2 regions of the Halioglobus sp. D3-4 genome follow, and region 1 is predicted to be linked to the other one. Evidence: predicted binding sites of a transcription regulator. Region 1 holds the regulator's gene; the other holds the start of a gene.
What was found. Region 1 encodes FNR, which switches genes on or off when oxygen is low (the NO sensors DNR and NnrR bind a similar motif). Its sites were predicted from a motif close to TTGATNNNNATCAA; they were not measured.
Positions count from the first base shown of each region.

Region 1 (10,134 bases):
CTTCTCACCGATCACGCTGCCCCATGCAGGCATGGAGCCCTGTCGACCTGCGGTGATACTGGTTTTGATATCGGCGGGCGTGCCGCCAAACAGCCAATCGTTATCGGCGAGATTGGGGAAACCATAACTACCGCGGGCATCGCCACCATGGCATTGCGCACAGTTGTTTGAAAACATCCGCATACCCATTTTGCGCACGGCCGGGTCGCTGGCAATTTCCTCGATAGGGAGGGCCAGATACCGGTCCCGCATCGCACGGTACTTTTCATCGGCCACAGACACCTGTTCTTCGTACTGCCCGACCTGCGTCCAACCGATAAGCCCCGGATAGTTGCCCATGCCGGGATAAATGATCAGATAGCCAATCCCCCAGACTATCGTCATGACAAACATGTAGAACCACCAGGCGGGGAGGGGGTTGTCGTACTCCTCAATGCCATCGGCGACATGCCCGGTTGTCCGCTCGGTCTGGCGCTGTTCCCGCTTGCGGTTGCCGAAAAGAATCCAGGTGATGCCTACTATGGTGATACTGGTGAGCACAATGATCCATAGGCTCCAGAAACTAGTCATTCTTCTCTTCCTCCTGCAGCGTGCGCTGGTTCATCTCCTCGTCTGCGAAGGGCAGGTTCGCCGCCTCATCAAAGGATTTTTTGCGTTTCTTGCTATACGCCCAAAAGCACAGACCGATGAATGCGAACATCAGGAATGCAGTGCTCAGGCCTCTCAGATCATTGATGTCCATCAGATCAGCCTTGCATTAGCGTCGTGATTGCAGCAGCGTACCGAGCTGCTGAAGGTAGGCGACAAGTGCATCGATTTCAGTTTTACCCTCGACCGCTGCTGATGCCCCTGCGATATCTTCTTCTGTGTAGGGCACGCCCACTTTGGACAGTGCCGCCATTTTTTTCGGGGTGCGCTGTGCATCGATCTCGTTATCGAAAAGCCACTTGAACGCCGGCATATTGGATTCCGGAACAACATCGCGCGGGTTGTACATATGGGCGCGGTGCCAGTCGTCACTGTAACGCCCGCCAACGCGCGCTAGGTCAGGCCCGGTGCGCTTGGAGCCCCATAAGAAGGGGTGGTCGTACACGAATTCGCCGGCGACTGAATAGTGCCCATAGCGCTCAGTCTCCGCGCGCAGGGGGCGGATCATCTGCGAGTGGCAGTTGTTGCAGCCCTCGCGGATATAGATGTCGCGGCCTTCCAGTTCCAACGCCGGAAGTGGTTTGAGGCCAGCGATCGGCTCATGCGTTTCCTTGGCAAACATCAACGGTACCAGTTCCACCAGCGTGCCAAAACTCAGTGCCACCAGCGTCAGTATGATCATCAGGCCGACATTTTTTTCGATTGCATCATGCTTCATGATCTACTCCTTACGCCGCGTTCGCTGTTGCGGGTGCAGCCAGGGGCTCCACGTCCCGCCGGCTTGTCATATAGACGTTATAGGCCATCACCAGCATGCCGCTGAAGAATATGGCACCGCCGATAAAGCGCACTACATAGCCCGGATAGCTGGCCGCGACGGCCTCTACAAAGCTGTAGGTCAGTGTGCCGTCCTGGTTATAGGCGCGCCACATCAGGCCCTGCAGGATACCGTTCACCCACATGGATACGATATAGAGCACTGTGCCGATGGTTGCCATCCAGAAGTGCGTGTTGATCAGCGATACGCTGTACATTCGCTCCTTCGCGAACAGGATGGGTATCAAGTGGTAGATGGAACCGATGGATATCATCGCCACCCAGCCCAGCGCACCGGAGTGCACATGCCCGATAGTCCAGTCTGTGTAGTGCGACAGGGCGTTCACCGTGCGGATCGACATCATCGGGCCTTCGAACGTCGACATACCGTAGAAGGAGAGGCTCACCACCAGGAAGCGCAGGATGGGGTCGGTGCGCAGTTTGTCCCAGGCGCCGGACAGCGTCATCATGCCGTTGATCATGCCACCCCATGACGGTGCCAGAAGTATGATGGACATCACCATGCCCAGGCTCTGAGCCCAATCGGGCAGTGCGGTATAGTGGAGGTGGTGCGGGCCGGCCCAGATGTATACGGCGACCAGTGCCCAGAAGTGGACGATACTCAGGCGGTAGGAATATACCGGCCGATCAGCCTGCTTGGGCACGAAGTAGTACATCATCCCCAGAAATCCCGCAGTCAGGAAGAAACCGACGGCGTTGTGCCCATACCACCACTGCACCATCGCATCCACTGTACCGGCATAGACCGAGTAGGACTTGGTCATGTCGACGGGGATTTCCATACTGTTGATGATATGCAGTACTGCAACGGCGAGGATATAGGCACCGAGGAACCAGTTCGCGACATAGATGTGCGAGGTTTTCCTCTTCATGATGGTGCCGAAGAAGACAATCGCATAGACCACCCAGACCACCGCAATGAGGATATCAATCGGCCATTCGAGCTCAGCGTACTCCTTGCTGGTGGTGATACCCATGGGCAGGGTAATCGCCGCAGCAACAATGACAAGTTGCCAGCCCCAGAATGTAAAGGCCGCCAGGCCATCGGACATCAGCCGCGTCTGGCAGGTGCGTTGCACGATGTAATAGGAGGTTGCAAACAGCGCCGACCCGCCGAACGCAAAAATAACGGCGTTGGTGTGTAGCGGTCGCAGTCTGCCGAAGTGCAGCCACGGCTGGTCGAAGTTCAGGGCAGGCCAAGCCAACTGCGCTGCAATCAGCACACCTACCAACATGCCGACAATACCCCAAACCACCGTCATGACGGCGAACTGGCGCACCACCTTGTAGTTGTATGTGGGGTGTTCCAGTGCAGTGTTGAGCTCGCTCATGGTTCTATTCCAATATAAAAAGTATGCAAGGTAGTGGCAGCGCTATCCGTAGCGCCCGCTCAATCGGTAAACGCCGGTGCGGCGCCGAAATCCCAGAGGATCACAGAACCGACCATCAAACAGATCAGAATGACCAGTGCGATGGCCAAAACAGCGCTGGAAAACAGAAAGCCGCGCTCCTCGGGGATTTTCATCACAATGGGTATTCCAAGATACATCAGGTACACCGACCAGCTGACAGCGACGACGCCGATCAGCATATCCAGCCACAGCACCGGGTAGAAACCGACCGCGCCAGCGAGAAACAGCGGCGTAGCCGTCAGGCCAATAATCGCGATGCCCCGCACAGTACTGGATTCCGCCCCGTAGGTGGCCGCCATCCAGTGCACGAAATAACCAATGATCGCGACACACGCGAGCATGGTCAGGTAAAAGAGGATACATATCTGGCGAGCGCTTTCACGTGTCAGGCGTATGGTTTCGCCGTGATCGCCGACTGTCCAGCCTATTTCTGTGGTGCCGTAATACCATGCAACAGCGGGCAGTATTGCGAGCAGGCACGGGTAGAGAAGCAGAGTACGCAGGGTATTCTCACTCATTGCGGCAACGGTGTGCCACTGTGTAGTGGGCCTGACCAATAAACCAAAGGTATGCTGAATCATTGGGGGCAGATCTCCCTCGTTGGAGTTTTTATTTGACGACAATGCCGTTTTGTTCTACCGAGTAACATCGGTATTTGGTGCGGGCAGAGTTGATTGAGAAGCGTGGTTTGCATGTGTACTCAGTTGGCTACATTCGCCATAGCTCGCATGGCCTGGGCATCAAGGATTTCGATCTCCTTGTTATCGACACGAAGAATCGCCAGCTTCTGCATGCGGCTGAAAACACGGCTCACGGTCTCTACTGTCAATCCCAGATAGTTGCCGATATCGACCCGTGACATCGGCAGGCGGAAATGGGTAGCGCTCAACTTGCGGCGCGCATTGCGAGTGGAGATGCTGAGCAACAGGGCCGCGACACGTTCATCGGCGGAATTTTTGCTAAGTAGTGTGATTAACACCTGATCTTCAGTGATTCTCTGGCTCATCAGTTGGAAAAAGTGGTGCTGCAGGTTTGGCATCAGGGTGCTGAGCCTGGACAGGGAGCTGAACGGGATTTCGCACACGGCAGAAGTTTCCAGTGTTCTTGCCGATGAATCGTGCACATTCTTACTGATGCCATCCATGCCGACGATTTCGCCCGGAAAGTAGAACCCCGTGACTTGCTCGCGGCCGTCATCGGTTGTCTTGTAGGCTTTTAGCGTGCCGGAGCGCACGGCGTACACAGATTGAAATTCGTCGCCCTCACGGTACAGGTGTTGCCCCTTCTGCAATGGTTTGCTGCGCTGGATAATATCGTCCAATTGAACGATGTCGTCATCTTCCAGGGTGAGGGGCAGGCATATACTGTTGAGACGGCAGTTTCCGCAGTTCACCCGGTACTCGTGCTGGCAGGGTATGAACTCTTCATCGGCTGGAGTTGAGATGTTGGAAGTCATCGGGCTTTTCCCTACATAGCGTAGGGGCGAGTATAGAGGATTTCCAGTGTAGGCTAAACTATCCATAGTCGTTAAATTGTCGCCGAAAAGGTTTTTGCAGAAGCGTCGATTACCCGGGTATCCAGATAGGCATCAAACAGCATGCATATATTGCGCAGGAAGGGTCTACCGAGTTCCGTTATCAGGATTTCATCGGAGCCTATCTGCAGCAGGCCGTCCGTTTCCATTTGGCGCATCCTGTCGATTTCGCGCCGGAACCTCGCGTTAAAGTCGACGCCAAAGCAGCGATTGCACTCGGTAATGTCCAGCTTGAGTTCACAGATCAGGCTCATGATGATAAACCGTCGTAGTTTGTCCTCACGGCTTACTTTAAAACCGCGGTACGCGGTGGGCCTGCCCTGATCAATCGCCTCGTAGTAAGCGGCGAGGTCGCGCTCATTCTGCAGGTAGAAATCACCCAACTGGCTGATCGCGGAAACCCCGAGCCCCAACATATCTTCGGCGATATTGAGCGAATAGCCCTGAAAATTACGCTGCAAACGTCCTTCGCGCTGCGCGATGGCCAGCTCGTCCTCAGGCAATACATAGTGATCCATGCCGATATGGAGATAACCAGCATCCTGCAGCCGCTGGCTGATAATACATTGCATCAGTAACTTCTCATCCGGTGTTGGCAGGGCCAATCGGTCTATCGCGCGCTGGCTGCTGAAGCGTTGCGGCATATGGGCATAGTTGTAGCAGGCGATGCGATCAGGCTTCAGGCCAATAACCTTTTCCAGCGTATCACCTATGGTTTCGCGGCTCTGATGGGGCAGGCCATAAATCAGATCAAAGCTCAATGAGCGAAAGTTGTTGTAGCGAACGTTCTCAACTAATGGCGCAACCTGTTCGTAAGGCTGAATGCGATTGATTGCTTTTTGCACGAGGGGATCAAAATCCTGTATCCCGAGGCTGATGCGATTGAAACCCAGGCCCTTGAGCAGAGCGATGGTATCGAAGTCCGTTACTCTGGGGTCGATCTCAATAGAGTATTCCCGGTAGCCGCTGTCGAGCAAGCGGAAGTGACTGGCCAGTAGGTGCATCAGCTCGGTCAGTTCGCCGTTGTCCAGGTAGTTCGGCGTCCCGCCACCCCAGTGCAACTGGGTCACGGGTCGACTACTGCCGACCACAAAAGCTTGGTGTTCCACCTCTATTTTGAGGCGACGCAGGTAGTTTCGAACGGCGTACTGCTCGCGTGTGACGACCTTGTTGCATCCGCAGTAATAGCAAATGTCATGGCAGAATGGCAGGTGAACATACAGTGACAGTGGCGCGGTTTTACGCTCGTCATTATTGCACAGCCAATGCGTGTATTGGTCGTGGGGAAAGTCCTCGCGAAACTGTGGCGCGGTGGGATAGGAGGTATAGCGAGGCCCCTGACAGCTATACTTTTCTGCCAGTGCACGCCCAGCCAGAATCTCAGAGGCTGTCCGGTCAAGGTGGCTCACATCCGTGGGCAATTGCGCCATGTCCAACTCAGTTTGTCATGTCTGGTAGCGACGAAGGCCTGACAATAACAGGGGATCGGAATCGTTTCGTTGATTCAGGTCAACAGGCTAAAGTCCTGGCTAACTCTGGTTCCCACAAGTTGTGCCTACCGCATACCTGTAATAGACTCCGCGCGATTAGTGAATTCCCGAGAGCGAAGCGTAATTGTGTCCAATCTCATCCGGAAGCTGAGCCTTTATGGCGATCATCTTCTCAGTAGAAACAAATACCTGTCGCGCCTCAATAACAGGATTCTCTCCTTCAAGGAATTAGAGTCACAGCCCTCAGAACGTGTCATTGACGCGCGAACCGACACCATCTCGGTGGCCAGTTGCCGTGTGCCTGAAGTCGAAGCATCAGAACTCACGGTTGAATTCCTGAAGCAGTCGATGCGAGAGAGTGGGTGTGTCATCGTAAGGAATTTTTTTGATCAGAATGACGTGAAAACGATGAAATCGTATATCGACTACTCTTTTTCCGTAAGAACTCGTGGCCGTGGCCGACTCGGGCGATATTTGACTAAACAATGCGATATCACCCCGGTGCTAAAAGAAACAAACGACAGCATCGCGATGAAGAAGAAATCCAATCCTACCTATGCGAATACCGTTTCCAACGGGGCAAAACTGGGGCGCTCTCTCGGCCTTGGCGGATCGATCCTGACAGTGAAAATGCCGAATGTGGTCGAGAAACTTCTCGATCTGTTTGAGCGGAAGTCGATGAAAACCCTGCTGCGCGACTATTTCGGTAACACACCCTGTGTGTCCGTTTTCAAGTGGACGTTGCGAAGATCGCAGTCGCCGGCCGAGCCCATCGATTTTCATCAGGATGGTGCCTTTATGGGGGAGGAGATAGCCAGTTTGAATTGCTGGATACCCCTGTCGAATTGTGGGCCCGGTTATGACGTGCACGGGTTGGATATTGTGCCGATAAGATTGATGCAGAAGTTTCGAACCGGCTCTGGCGTAATGGACTGGACTGTTGCAGCGCAGGCGATTTTGGATGAATACCCGGAAGAGGTCATCAAGGCGCCGACATTCCGCGAGGGTGACCTGTTGTTTTTTGATCACCTGCTACTGCACAGAACACAGTCGCTTTCCAGTGCTGAACAGCCCAGATATGCGATCGAAACCTGGTTCTTCGATTCGCTAAATTTTCCTAAAAATCAGATTCCCATGAGCTGGTAAATGCAATCCTGCGCAGTGTAATGATCAGCCCAGAGAGGCCACGCTTTTCAGTACCAGCCGGACCAGTTCTGCCTGGCGCGATACGCCCGTTTTAGCGAAAATGGATTTTAACTGCGCTCGTGCGGTGTGCTGTGAGATGCCCTGAGCGGTGGATACCTCCGCCAGGCTGAGGCCGCGCGCCAGCAGGGTGGCGAGGTTTGCTTCCGCTGGGGTTAGTTCAAACAACTCCCCGAGAATCTGGCCTGAGGTTGACTCTTGTAGATCTGGATCACTGATGAACACAGCGACTGAGGGGCTAGATTGCCCCTTGCTCCACTGCGAGGCCGGCACAGGCCGAATCACCAGCCCCAGATCGGCGCGCCCGGTCGAGCGCGGTACCCGCAGAGCGCGCACCAGAGATGTTTCTCCACGCAATTGTGCCTTGATAATAACGGACAGCGCCTGTTGTAATTCCTTGTTGATATCCCTGCCTTCGATATGCAGGCAGCCGTCCCGGAGGCTGAGACCTTCACCCTGATCGAGTAGCGCCTGGCCCACGGCATTCGTGGTAAGTAGTCGGCCACGCTCGTCGAGGATGATACTGGCTACCGACAGTTGATTGACGGCACCTGCGTAGACGTCTCTTTCCGACGTCATGCGGTTCAGCCTGGCGTAAATCTCTATTGCCAACCGCAGGTGTGGCGTCAGGGCATCAAGCAGGGTGCGTTCCCGTTTCCCGAAACGCGATTCAGTATCGCGCCTTGCGAAGCGCAATCGGGCCAGCATACCGCCCGGCTCAGTGGTGTCCACGCCGAGAATTCTGAACAGCCCGATGGGTTTAAGGTAGTGCAGGTAGTAATCCGAGCTCAACAGCTCTTTGTCGGGCAGTATGTCCGCCAAAGCAATGACTTTATCCGGAGGCAGGTTGACGAATGGGTCCAGCGAAAAAAACTGTTCGCGGTAGGCGCTGGCTTCCCAGTCGTTTGGGTCGGCGAGTCTTGTATCAGAGTCTGCGCGTGACGGATCAGGGCGTACACTGTTCAATATCACGCCCTGGTCGTCTTCTGTTGGCGGGCGCAGCACGAGCGACACCACCTGGGCGTCCATTGCCTCACGCAGTGCGGGCAGGGCCGCCTGCCACGGTTGCTGCTCCAGTGCGCCGCGATATATCAGCTCAATGAGACGGCTGAAGTCCTGATCGATCCGGCTGGATGGCTTCACTTTCAGTTCAGCTTACTTCTCGAGGTTGGACAGGTCGGCGGTGACGTGCGCCAGCGGCTTGGGACGGCCTATGCCCCAGCCCTGTAAATAGTCGACTCCCAGTTCCTCTAGCTTCACTATGATCTCATCGTTCTCGACGGATTCTGCAATCGTTTCCTGACCCAGAAAGTGCGCGAGATCATTAATGGAGCGCGCCATCGCGTAGTCGTTGCGGTTGGTATGAATACTGGTGATAAAACTACCGTCGATTTTTACGTAGTCGACGGGCAACTCACGTAGATAATTGTGACTGGCTGGGCCAGTGCCGAAGTCATCGATGGAAAACTTGCATCCTATATTCCTGAACGCTCGCACAAAATCGGACGCTTTGATCAGGTTGGAAATCGTACCTGTCTCGGTGATTTCAAAACACAGGCGGCTAGTGCCCACACCGAATTCAGAGATTTTTTCCAGCAGGTATTCCATAAAGCTGTCGTCCGTCACGCTGGCACCCGAAAGGTTGATGGATAGATTGGGGACGACTTTTTGCTCATCCATCAGCTGGCTGATCCAGGCAAAGGCCTCACGCACTACCCAGCGGTCTACCAGTGTCATAAAGCCGTAGCGCTCCGCAGATTGGATAAACTCCTCCGGTGATGCCACCGATCCGTCCTTGTTGAGCAGACCCAGTAGTAGTTCATAGTGCAGTGTGGAACTGCTGCGATCACCGATGGCCGTTTGTACAATGGGTTGCGCTCGAAGAATAAACCGTTCTGACGCCAGTGCGCTTTCAAGATCCTGCCGGCTTTGTGATTTCTGGAGCTTGTAGTCACTGATGCGACTCTGTTCCTCCTCAAAGGTGACTACCTTATTCCGCCCCTGTTGTTTGGCGTGTCGCATTGCTGACTGTGCATCCTCGATGACCTCCTCGACGGAGGGACTGTGCTCAAGAATGGGTGCCACGCCGACGGAAACAGTAAAACTGACATTCTCGCCTTCGATGTCCATGGAGCTAGCTTCGATATCGCTGCGAATTTGTTCCGCGATCTGTGCCGCTTGCTCCAGCGTTCGATCTATCAGCAATACTGCGAACTCATCGGCTTCCATTCTGGCAGACGAGGCTTTCTTGCCGTGCATCTGGGCCAGCAGCTTTGCAAATTCCAACAGCACCTGATCGCCTGTAATACGATCGTATACTTCGTTAACCAGTTTGAACTGGTCGATGTTCAGGTAGAGGATCGCATGCTGTGAGAGTTTTGACTGGCTGTGCTGCAGTGCGCGTTGCATCTGTCCCATGAACGCTTTGCGATTGATCAGTTTGGTCAGCATGTCGTGATTGCGGGCGAAGCTGAGCGATTTTTGTACGTGCTCCAGAGCGTGGTACATACTCTGGTCGACAACAGAGAGGTTGTCAGTCGGCGCCGGAGGTTGCGCGCCGCGGCTCAGCAATCTCGCCAGCTGAATCGCACTTAGATCGCCGACTTTTTGTCCCCGCTCGTTGACGAAAATAAAGCGGTCGCGTGTCGGGCTGATCCAGGCGAGTTGCATGCGTTTTTTGGTGTCGTTCTTATCGCGGTATGTCAGCCAGTTGCCATAATCCAGTTGCTCGACGCGTTTCACCCAGCGCCGCAGGCGTGGCAGTTCATCGACTTTTGCCCGAACCTCGGACGGCTCCGGTCCGGGACTCAGCCGTTCTGGATCCACGGGCGCGGATTCGATGTTGATATTTCCCGCCAGAATACCGCGCAGCGTATCCAGCACCTCCTCATGACTGATGTTGGTGGGCAGGGCGCTGGAGATCTGCTGGTTGATCAGGTCGATAAAAGGCTCGGCTTCGAGGCTACGCTGCACGTGCATATCGTCGCCGACATCGCCGTGTGTCTGTTCG
Region 1 is NZ_CM147907.1:1,528,745-1,538,878, reverse strand. It holds gene ccoP (cytochrome-c oxidase, cbb3-type subunit III) at 1-570, opposite strand, end outside; gene AC0L6S_RS06685 (cbb3-type cytochrome oxidase subunit 3) at 563-742, opposite strand; gene ccoO (cytochrome-c oxidase, cbb3-type subunit II) at 758-1,366, opposite strand; gene ccoN (cytochrome-c oxidase, cbb3-type subunit I) at 1,377-2,816, opposite strand; gene AC0L6S_RS06670 (Yip1 family protein) at 2,876-3,478, opposite strand; gene fnr (fumarate/nitrate reduction transcriptional regulator Fnr) at 3,598-4,353, opposite strand; gene hemN (oxygen-independent coproporphyrinogen III oxidase) at 4,425-5,861, opposite strand; gene AC0L6S_RS06655 (hypothetical protein) at 6,048-7,067, shown strand; gene AC0L6S_RS06650 (helix-turn-helix transcriptional regulator) at 7,092-8,267, opposite strand; gene AC0L6S_RS06645 (DUF1631 family protein) at 8,280-10,134, opposite strand, start outside.

Region 2 (10,134 bases), 1.1 Mb from region 1:
GTAAGCCATCGATTTCCGGCATGGCGATGTCTAGCATTACGCAGCCGGGTCGAATTCGGTGTATCAGGTTTAGAGCTTCCCACCCGTTATCCGCTTCAAATACGTCGTCGTAAAGGTCGCTCTGTGAGAGGATCAACTCTCTTACGCCCCTGCGAAAAAGTGGGTGGTCGTCGACAAGTAAAAGCGTTCTATCCATTGAGCTCTCCTTCGCTACGGTATGGGAGAATGATTGTAAGCGTGGTGCCACTTTCCGGGCTGGATTGGACATCGAGTAGAGCTGCCAGAGCTTTGCAGTGTTCGTTTAGAGTGCGAAGTCCAAAGCGCCAACTTCTGGATGATGCCATAAATCCCTGGCCGTCGTCCTTTATAACGAATCGAATCTCACCAGTTGTCTTGCTGGCTTCGAGTCTAACAATGCACTCAGTGGCCTTTGCATGTTTAATGATATTGGTGGTGGCTTCCTGTACAGCTCGATAAAGTAATAGCTGCGTATCTTCGCTAAGGTAAATATCTTGTATGTAGAGATTCCAGGTGATACTGGTGCCAAAGGTACTCTTCAGTAATGCGGACAGAGCCGATTCCAGTCCGAGATGTTTGGCAATGCGTGGGTGTGAGAGATGAGAGATGTTCCGTATGTCATTAATCGTGGTACTGAGCTTTGTGTTAATGTCGTCGATCCTGGCGGCGAGGCTGAATTGTTGCGGTATATCTGCACTACCAAGTTGAGAAATCTTCCGCTGAATAACAACAAGGTCGTGACTGACACTGTCGTGAAGTAGTTTGCTGATCTCGCTTCTTTCATGTTCTCTGGCCTGTATAAGCTGCTGGGCCAACTCTTCCTGCACAATCCTCTGCGCTCTTTCTGACTGCTCGTTTTCGATGCGCAGTTTAGCGATTCGCTCTGACAGGCCTATTGAGAGAACAATTGCTTCGAAAATAATCCCCACTGACATGCTGAAATCGGTGTATGAATAATATGAGATAAGGCTGGCTTGAAAGAGTAGCGCCAGTACGATAGTGCTGAACAATATGCTATAGCCCACCAGTAGATACATAGTGGGTCTTATGTTGTGTCGGAATACCCGAATGATGACAAAACCAATCGTAACCATCGAAAATAGGTTTAGTCCATGAAGAAAGTATTGTGTATATGCGTATTGCGGAAGCAGTAATGTGGGAATGCACAGTAAAGCGGTCCATGCGATGCAACGCAGTGGCGTTATCAGGTTTGGAGCGTATGACTTTAGATCGAGGAAATATATGACGAAAAATATCATAAAGAAATTCGTCGATGCTATGGCGAGCAGCGCAATACGAGTAGTGGCGTTCTCCAGGTCAGGCCAGAGATACTGCTGACCTATCCCGGTGGTAGTTGCCTGTACCAGAGAGAACGCAAGAATATAGAGAACATAGTATAGATAACTTTTATCGCGGAGAGAGACATACACGCCGGCGTTATACAAAGCGAGAATGAAAATGGAGCCATAGAAAATTCCGTATAGGAAGTACTCATTTTCCTCAGTAGAATCTCTATCCCGCTGGGAAATTACTTCAATAGGCAATATTAGTGGCGTTTCACTAGCGATTTTGAGATAGAATTTTGCGCTCCCTGGCGTTGGCACATTCAGGGGTATAGAGGGCTTTCTGTAGCTGAGGGGCCAATCGTTGAAAGCCACTTCATCACCAACCAGAAAACGATCAACGCTACCGTCATCATGAAGGATAAACGCTTCAACTCGATCAATATTCGGGAAATTGATTTCCAGAAACCACTGGTCCGCGTCGCGGGCTTCCTTCAATTCGATATCACCAAATATCCAGTGATTCCCTCGCCCTACGGGTATATCTGCGTTATCGAAGGGTACGAAGCGACCCGTTGATTCAATGCTTGCAATGAATTCGTCGAGGTTTAGCGATCCCTCTGAATCGTAGTGGTAATTAGTTTTTGAAATCTCAACTTGCGACTGAACCCCTGCAGAACAAAGAAGCGCGGCCATCATCAACAATAGTCTGACAGTTGTTCTTTTTCGTGGCATGAATGGGCAACTCTAAAGGGGCATGCGGTTACTCAAATATCAGATGATGCATCTACGAGACTCTTTTCTAGGTATATGTACTCATAGGGCCTTGGATATCATCCCAATCTGTTTCAAGTAATATTACGTCAGATTATGCCAGCTCAGCCCGCAAAGCGAAATTACACTCCACTTCCGTTAAGGAGGGAGCGATATTTCCGTGATCAATTCCTCGGGGATTTTATACTTGGTGTTCTGCATGGGCACGGCATGTCTAAAGGACAAACCGTGCTATAGAGTGCCGGATATGCTGATGGCACCGCGCACCTCTCCCAGTTTGTAACCGGTGGCCCAGTCATCCGGGTAGTACTGCTCCAGCGTCTCCTGAACATCGTCGGCCAGGGCTTCACCGTGACACACCAGGCATAGAGGTTCGACCACCTGGGCTTGCATGTATCGGTACTGCCCGTTGCTGACTTCACCGTAGTACAGAAGCTCTGGTGCGGTTCCCGTGGCCTGTTTCCGATCAAAATCCAAAAGGACTTCGCGCTCCCACGCATCTGGCACCGCCCGGCTTGCATTACGTGATTTGAGACTGACGCGCTTTACGAGCCAGCCTGGCTCGGCGCTCAGCGCATCGGCGATCCCGGGTGCTATGTCCGCGCATACGGCGATGGCTTGTGTCGGGCCGCCCGCAGTCATGGCCTGCTTGAGTTGTGGCTTCAGCATGCCGACAAACCTGTCCGCCAATGCGCGGGCCTGTTGTTGTCGTTCATCGGCGGTGTCAGCCGCGATGGGTACGGTATAGCCGATCGTTAGAAATGCGATGTAAATTGCTATCCGCATGTGATTGTATCCGCTGCCCATCCAGGAGTTTAAGCATACATTCCGTTTGCGCTGCTATGCCATGATCTAGCTCAAGCGCCTTTGACTAGCAGGAATGAGCGATTCGACGCACGCTGAACGAGTATGAACGCCTCAACACACTCGTGGATGATCAGGCGAGAGTCAGGTTCTCCTTGATAATCCCGTCAGGGCAATTCGACGATTGCTGTTTCCTCGGACTTTATCTCAGCTATCGCTTCAGCGGTCTCCCCACCCAGGGAATACTCCACTGTATAGAGACCAGGTGGCAACTCCAACGCCGCACCGTTTGTCATGCCACGTGCTACCGTCGCGCCCTCACTATCCATTATCTTGAAGCCGGTTTCGACCGACTGTCTGATAGCTGCCGCCAGTTCATCGGCATTGGAAGCGCTCAAGTACTGTCCCCGGCCCAGTGCTGCCCAGCTTTTGAATGTCTCTTGCAATGCGTCATCATCAATGGCATAGCCTACGATATTAACTTTGATGTCCCACCCGTTGTCGCGTAGTTGCCTGATCGCCAGGGCAGGGTCGCCGTCGCAGGTCTCTTCGCCGTCAGTTACCAGAATGATTATGCGCTCGCCGGTAACGTCCCCAAGGTCCTGTTCGACGAGTGCCAGGGATTTGCCGATAGGGGTCTTGGCCAGATTCATTGCCTGGATGTTCTCAATGACTGCGATGGCTGCCGGAGGGTCAAGCGGGCCGAGGGGAATATCGAGGTCAGTGCGGCAACTGCCACTTTCCCTGTGACCAAACACCCTCAGTGCAAAGCCGGTTTCCGCAGGAATGGTATCGCGGATCAGTTGGGTCAGGGTTTCCCTGGCGATTTCGATACGCCGTTTGTCGCCTTGCTTTTGTAGCATACTGCCTGATGCATCCAGTATAACTTCAACGGCAGCGCCGTCACCAAAGCCGTTGGATAGGTCACGGGTAACCTGCACGTAACCGGGCTCTTGGGCGGCGGGGGTGATGGTAATTGCTCTGGTGGCCAGTTCACGTTTACCACGCGTGCGGTAAACCAATTGGTAGTCTCCCGGTGTTTTGGGGGCTGCCATTTGTACGTGATTTTCCAGTGGGTCGATGTAGCGGTAGGCCAGTGGTTTCTCCTCTGCCGGATCCATTACTCCTATCCAGTCGCCTTGATTACCCGGGCCTTCCCATTGAACGTCAAACAACAGTTTGCTTTGCACCTGTGCAGGGGCGTCAAGCGTCACTGTCACTTCCTTGACCGTCACGGGCGAGCGCGCCAGCACACGTTTGCTCTTGGTGGCGTACACTACATCATAGTCGCCCGTTTGTTCTGGCATGATAAGGGTTACTGCATTGTCGGTCGAATTACCGGTATACGCATAGCTGCTGCCCTTGATGAGACCGCCATCACGGGCGGCCAGGGCGATATAATCGCCGCTATTGTTCGGCCCGCTCCAGTTGACCACCAGATCGGAGCCCGCGCCGGCTTGTGCTTCGGTTGTAATTTTTGCGTTGGTGCTGGTAATCGCGATCGGCATTCGACCCAGAATCTTACCGCTGCGCGTCACATAGACAATATCGAACTCGCCAGCCTGTTCTGGCAAGGCGATACTCACCGCGTTGTTTTTGGCGTTACTGGTGTAGACATAGTGTGCTTTGGGGATGCGTTCTCCGTCGCGCTCGGCGAGAGTGATGTAATCACCGCTGTTGTCAGGTCCCTCCCAGGAAACGGTGACGGCGCTGCCAGCAGAACCCTCATCCGGACCGATCAGGCTCGCGCTTACGCCAGTGACCTGTAATGGTACGCGCGCCAAAACCGTGGAGCCGGTTCTATAGATAATATCGTAGGTACCGGGCTCCTCAGGTGCGGTAAGCGCCAAGGTGCCATTCCTGGAATTGCCGGTGTATACATAGGCTGCCCCTTTGCGGAGATCGCTGGCATCGGGCTCCGCCACGCCTACATAGTCGCCCCGGTTATTCGGGCCAGTCCAATTGATGTCGAAACCGGCGCCCGCTGGAACTGATTCCGGTGTGTCCACCGAGGCTTCGACCATTACAACGGTGATTGCGTCGCTTGCCAGCGTCTCGCCGTTTGCCTGGAATTTTACAATATATTTACCCGGCTCTTCCGGTGCCAGCATCGACACGGAATGGCCTTTTGCGCTATTGGGATAGCCAACGCCTGAACTGCGGACGACCGAATCATCCGGCTTGTAAATACGTATACTCGCGCCTGAGGTGTCGGGGCCGCTCCAGATAATATCGATAGAGCCCCTGATTCCTATCTCATCAGGTACGTCCAGAGTGGTTTCTGCAGCAAATGATGAGGCGATGAAAAATGCGGTGATAAGAGCGACAAGAATCTTCAAAGGGTGCTTCTCCTCTATCTATTATTGCATTCTCCTGCCAGTTGAAAATGGCAGGCAGGGAAGATGAATGTGCCTGAACCTGGCTAAGCATAGTATATCGGCGCTGTCGAAACAAAATACTCGATATTGCTATGTTGCCTGCAGAGAAACGGAAGAGGAGGAGGGCGATCTATGTCGAACTGATCGACCCTGCTCGCTACACAGTGGTGATAGCGAACTTTGCTTGTAAGTTGGGGGAGTCTGATTCCCCCAACTGGGTCAGGATAGCTGGGTACTTTGTTGCGTTTTTCAGCAGAGCAATCGGATGGATTTTCCTTCGCCTATTCCGTCAGGATATCGAATGTATCGTCGCTGCGAATATAGAGCGTCAATGCTTGCCCGGGCTTGGCAGATATCTCGTGTACGAAATCGCCAGTAGAGCCAAAGCAACTTCCGGGTTCCAACGTCTTCGTGACTTGCTGGCTTTTGTAGTCCAGCTCTCCCTCTATAACGACTGCCCTGAATTCATCCGCGTTGGTACTGATATTCCCCGCGAAGCCTCCCGAGAGTTTCAGCATCGTGCCGCGCAACCTACCCTTCGCGGTATCTCCCCACAAGTAGGCGACTCGAATGTCGGATGGCACGTTTTCATCAGCACTGGCCGGATCCAGCCAGACAATATTGGACGGGTAAACATTCACTGGCCGTTCGCCATTGTCATATGCCTGCTCGGTAGGCTGCACAAGGTAGGGGCCACTGTTGATTTCGATATAGGCGACGTTGTGTTGGCCGTTGGCTGCTGTCACGTGGGCCTCGCCGGCCGGTTGTGTCCAGAATGAGCCAGTAGGCAGCCACATAGCTTCTGCGTCGGGGTCGTCGTTATGCAGTTCGCCCTCAATAACGACACCACGGTAAGTGATGTTGTGAATGTGGGGCGGCGAAGAAAAGCCCTCAGGAAACTGCAGCAGAATACCCGCTGCTGTATTCTTCGTTCTGTCGCCCCATAAATCAGCAGCTCTGGGGCCTTTGTCACCCCTGGCGGGGTTCAGGTACCCCCAGGTTACGTCATCTACTGATACTACCTCTGAACGGGGTTCGGGTATTTCGGCACGGGCGGTCACTACAAGGCTAAACGTCGTTATAGCCAGTACAGCGAATAAAGCCAGGGCGGAACTTTTTCTGGATTGCATCATAAGTCTCCCAAGATATTTTCAATAGCGCTTACGACTGCAGTAATTTTTTGCCGGCTCAGCGCATCGGGGTGCGGATTGCTGAATGCGCCTGAGTCATTGTCAAAGTACTGTCCGGAAGCATCTGCAAATTCTTCCGTCAGGGCGGCGCGGCACAAAATGTCTACGCCTTTTGACAGATCGCCACCGGCGACGCCAAACCCCTCTTTGAGCATTTTGCTGCCGAGCATCGAACCGGGGTTCACTGCAATTATCGCTGGCCCCGGACGCCCCAGCTGTTGTGCCGGCTGAAGAGACCACATGGTGAGCGCCAGTTTACTTTGCGCGTAGGCTTCGAACGCATCGGGTATCTGAAGGCGGCCGGCCAGTGCATCGATGTTCACTGGAGACTGGGCGGCGGACGACAGATTAATCACGCGCCCGCTTTCGCCTAACAGTGGCAGCAACCGCTGCGTCAACAAATAGGGAGCGAGAGAGTTGACCGCAAAGCGTACATCCAGTCCGTCGCGGGTTGTCGGCTCTGCAACCCGAAACACACCGGCGTTATTGATCAACACATCGAGCTTGCTATGCTGCTGCGCTATGGCCCTGGCAAATGTTTCCACCTCAGCCATAACAGACAGGTCGGCCAGATACTTCTCGACGAGCGGGTTGCCTGCCTGCCCGGTGAGCTCGGTGTACACCTGATCAAGCTTTCCTGCATCGCGCCCATGCAGCAGGACCCTGTGCCCCTGCGAGAGCATTTCTGTCGCGGTGGCGAGGCCGATGCCATCAGTGGACCCCGTAATAAGAATCGTTTTTCGCATTGGTAATGCTTCCTCTGGGGCGGCGTGTTTAGAAACCTTCCAGTACGATTTTCCCGATAGCGCGACGAGACTCCAACTCAGAGTGTGCCAGCTTCAGGTTCTCGGCATTAATTCTCCCCAGTGTCTTGCCCGCTGTGGTTTGAATAATACCCTGATCAACCAACTCCGCGACCCGGGTCAGCAAGCGGCCTTGCTCGTGCATATCCGCCGCTTGAAACATCGACCGTGCAAACATGAACTCCCAGTGCAATGACAGGCTCTTGGGTTTCAGCTTAGCGACATCAAATGTCTCTGGGTCGTCGATCATCGCGATTTTGCCAAATGGCACGAGCAGCTCTGTATAGCTGTCGAAATAGGCATCTGTGCCATTCAGGCTGGCAACATGGGTCACCTGGCCTACACCGTCACTGTCCGTAAGTGCTTCGAGTTGTGGCTGCAGGGGTTTGCTGTGATCGATGACATAGTGCGCGCCCAGTTTTTTGACCCACGCTATTGAGCTTTCACGCGAAGCGGTGGCGATGATGGTGGCGCCGGTAATTGCTCTGGCCAACTGCAGCAGGATAGAACCTACTCCCCCCGCCGCGCCGACCACCAGAATGACTTCTGCGGAGCGTGCTGTGGAATCCGGGTGTTGCTGCGCGATGCCCAGATGTTCAAACAACAGTTCCCAGGCGGTGATGGTCGTCAGTGGCAGTGCTGCGGCCTCGGCATTAGACAGGCTCTTCGGCTTGCGCCCCACCAGTCGCTCATCCACCAGCTGATACTCGGCATTCCCGCCCTGGCGATTGAGGTCGCCCGCGTAAAACACCTGGTCGCCCGGCTTGAACTGCGTCGCAGATTGTCCTGTCGCCACGACCTCACCGGCGGTATCCCAGCCGAGTACTTTGTACTGACCGGATTCGGGCGCGACATTCTGGCGAATTTTGTAATCCACAGGGTTCACCGCAACGGCATTCACCTTGACGAGCAGGTCATGCCCCTCGGCATTGGGTTGGGGCAGGTCGATATCGAGCAGCGATTCGGGGTGCTCGATGGGCAGTGATTGTTGATACGCGATGGCTTTCATGGGTAGGTCTCCAGTGCTTGAGTAACTGGAGTGCAGGATATGGCTTGATCATATCTCTATAAACAGCATAATAAACGAAACATTATCAAAAAATCTTAGATAATATGCTTCTGGAAGACTTACAAGTCGTACTCAAGGTGGCGGAGTTCCGCAGTATCACGGCTGCAGCCACGCACCTGGATATGCGCACGGCAACGGCCAGTGCCGCGTTGAAGCGCGCGGAAAAAGCGCTGGGGGCAGAGTTGTTCATTCGCACCACGCGGCAGCTTCGCCTCTCCAGTGCCGGTGAGCGTTTTATCCCGCAGTGCCAGCAGGCGCTCGCCATGCTGGAAACGGCCCGGCAGAATATACGCGATGATCTGGATGTGGTGGAAGGGGAGCTGCGTTTGTCCCTGTCATCGGATCTGGGGCGCAACCTCGTGGTGCCCTGGCTGGATGACTTTATGATGACCTATCCCGACGTCAGCTTAAAGCTGAATATCGGCGACAGTAATATCGACTTCTATCGCGATGCGGTGGACGTCGCACTGCGCTACGGGTCTCCCAGCGATGCCAGCCTCTACGGCTTCAAAATCTGCAATGCACCGGCACTATTGTGTGCAACCCCAGATTACCTCAAATCGCACGGCACGCCGCAACACCCACACGACCTGGCGGCCCATAACGGCTTGTTCTACCAGCTACACGACATTATCTACGACGACTGGATATTCACGCGCGATTCGAGCGACTACAAGATCAAAATGAGCGGCGACCGTGCGGCCAATGACGGTGAACTGGTCAGGCGCTGGTGTGTTGCGGGTAACGGCTTGGTTGTCAAATCCTGTCTGGATATGTCGAATGATCTGCTGTCGGGGAACGTGGTCAACGTCATGCCTGAGTATCAACCGCGCTCAACGGAACTGTGGTTGATCTGCCCGAGCAGGCAATCCATTACCCCCGCCGTGCGCCTGTTGCGGGATATGTTGCGGGAAAGATGTAAGGATGTTTTGAAGCGGCTGGTTGCGCGTGGGTTGTTGGGTGAGGACGTTCTTGCCTAACGGTAAGTACCCAGACCTTATCTGACAGACAGTGTACGATCATGCGTGGCTCTAGCGTCCGCTTTCCCGAAAGGGTACCTTCTGTGATGGTTAAATAAGGGGAGTTGAATGGCCGCCTTCGCCTATGAACGGCCCTTAGCTCTGTGCTATGGTTTTTGGCAGGGAACGAACAAAAGCGGACACTTATGTTACATCACTTGTAGGCGAGTAATTCCTCATATGTACGGATATGTGCTCCAGCTAAAACGACAGGCTATTGATTGATATGAAAATCCAGCCGCGTTCAATTCTGCATATAGTGAATCGGTGTTATAGAGACCGATTCCGTATATGTAGCTGTTATGTGCACTAACCATCGTGCGTAGAACCATGATCGTTTTCTTTCTTCTGTCATGCCTGGGAGCGGCAGCACTCCTGTATCTGACCCCGAATAGCTGGGAGGAGAAAGGATCTAAGCCATCCCCTGATGGCCATACCTCAATATATGAGTACTACTATATGTCTGACGGGGACAGGCACGCCCCCTACGGAACATATCTTTTTATCGGACCAGCGAATGGAATCCTACCTCCGACTTCTCGACATGTGGTCTATGCAGGGTACTGTGACGAATTGGCCTACGAATGGGCAACAAACGACGTTATTGAACTTTCATTAGGGGAATGTGAAAGTAAGAACATTAGGACATTGGCAGAGAAAGCATATGGAGTTGATTTTGTCCTTAAGTAGCCGTGCACATAACAAGAGCCGGCAGTGCGCCCCTACGGGGCCGGACGCCCAAACCGCTGCGCGTTTTGTGCGCCGCTGCGGCAGGCGTTAAATTGCCTAATGAAGA
Region 2 is NZ_CM147907.1:408,611-418,744, forward strand. It holds gene AC0L6S_RS01765 (response regulator) at 1-196, opposite strand, end outside; gene AC0L6S_RS01770 (sensor histidine kinase) at 189-2,036, opposite strand; gene AC0L6S_RS01775 (Tll0287-like domain-containing protein) at 2,307-2,861, opposite strand; gene AC0L6S_RS01780 (VWA domain-containing protein) at 3,047-5,218, opposite strand; gene AC0L6S_RS01785 (DUF4437 domain-containing protein) at 5,539-6,387, opposite strand; gene AC0L6S_RS01790 (SDR family NAD(P)-dependent oxidoreductase) at 6,387-7,193, opposite strand; gene AC0L6S_RS01795 (zinc-binding alcohol dehydrogenase family protein) at 7,222-8,259, opposite strand; gene AC0L6S_RS01800 (LysR family transcriptional regulator) at 8,364-9,299, shown strand.
Region 2: AC0L6S_RS01775 (Tll0287-like domain-containing protein) is a predicted target of FNR. The motif match lies at 2,923-2,936, and genes of this name have one in related genera.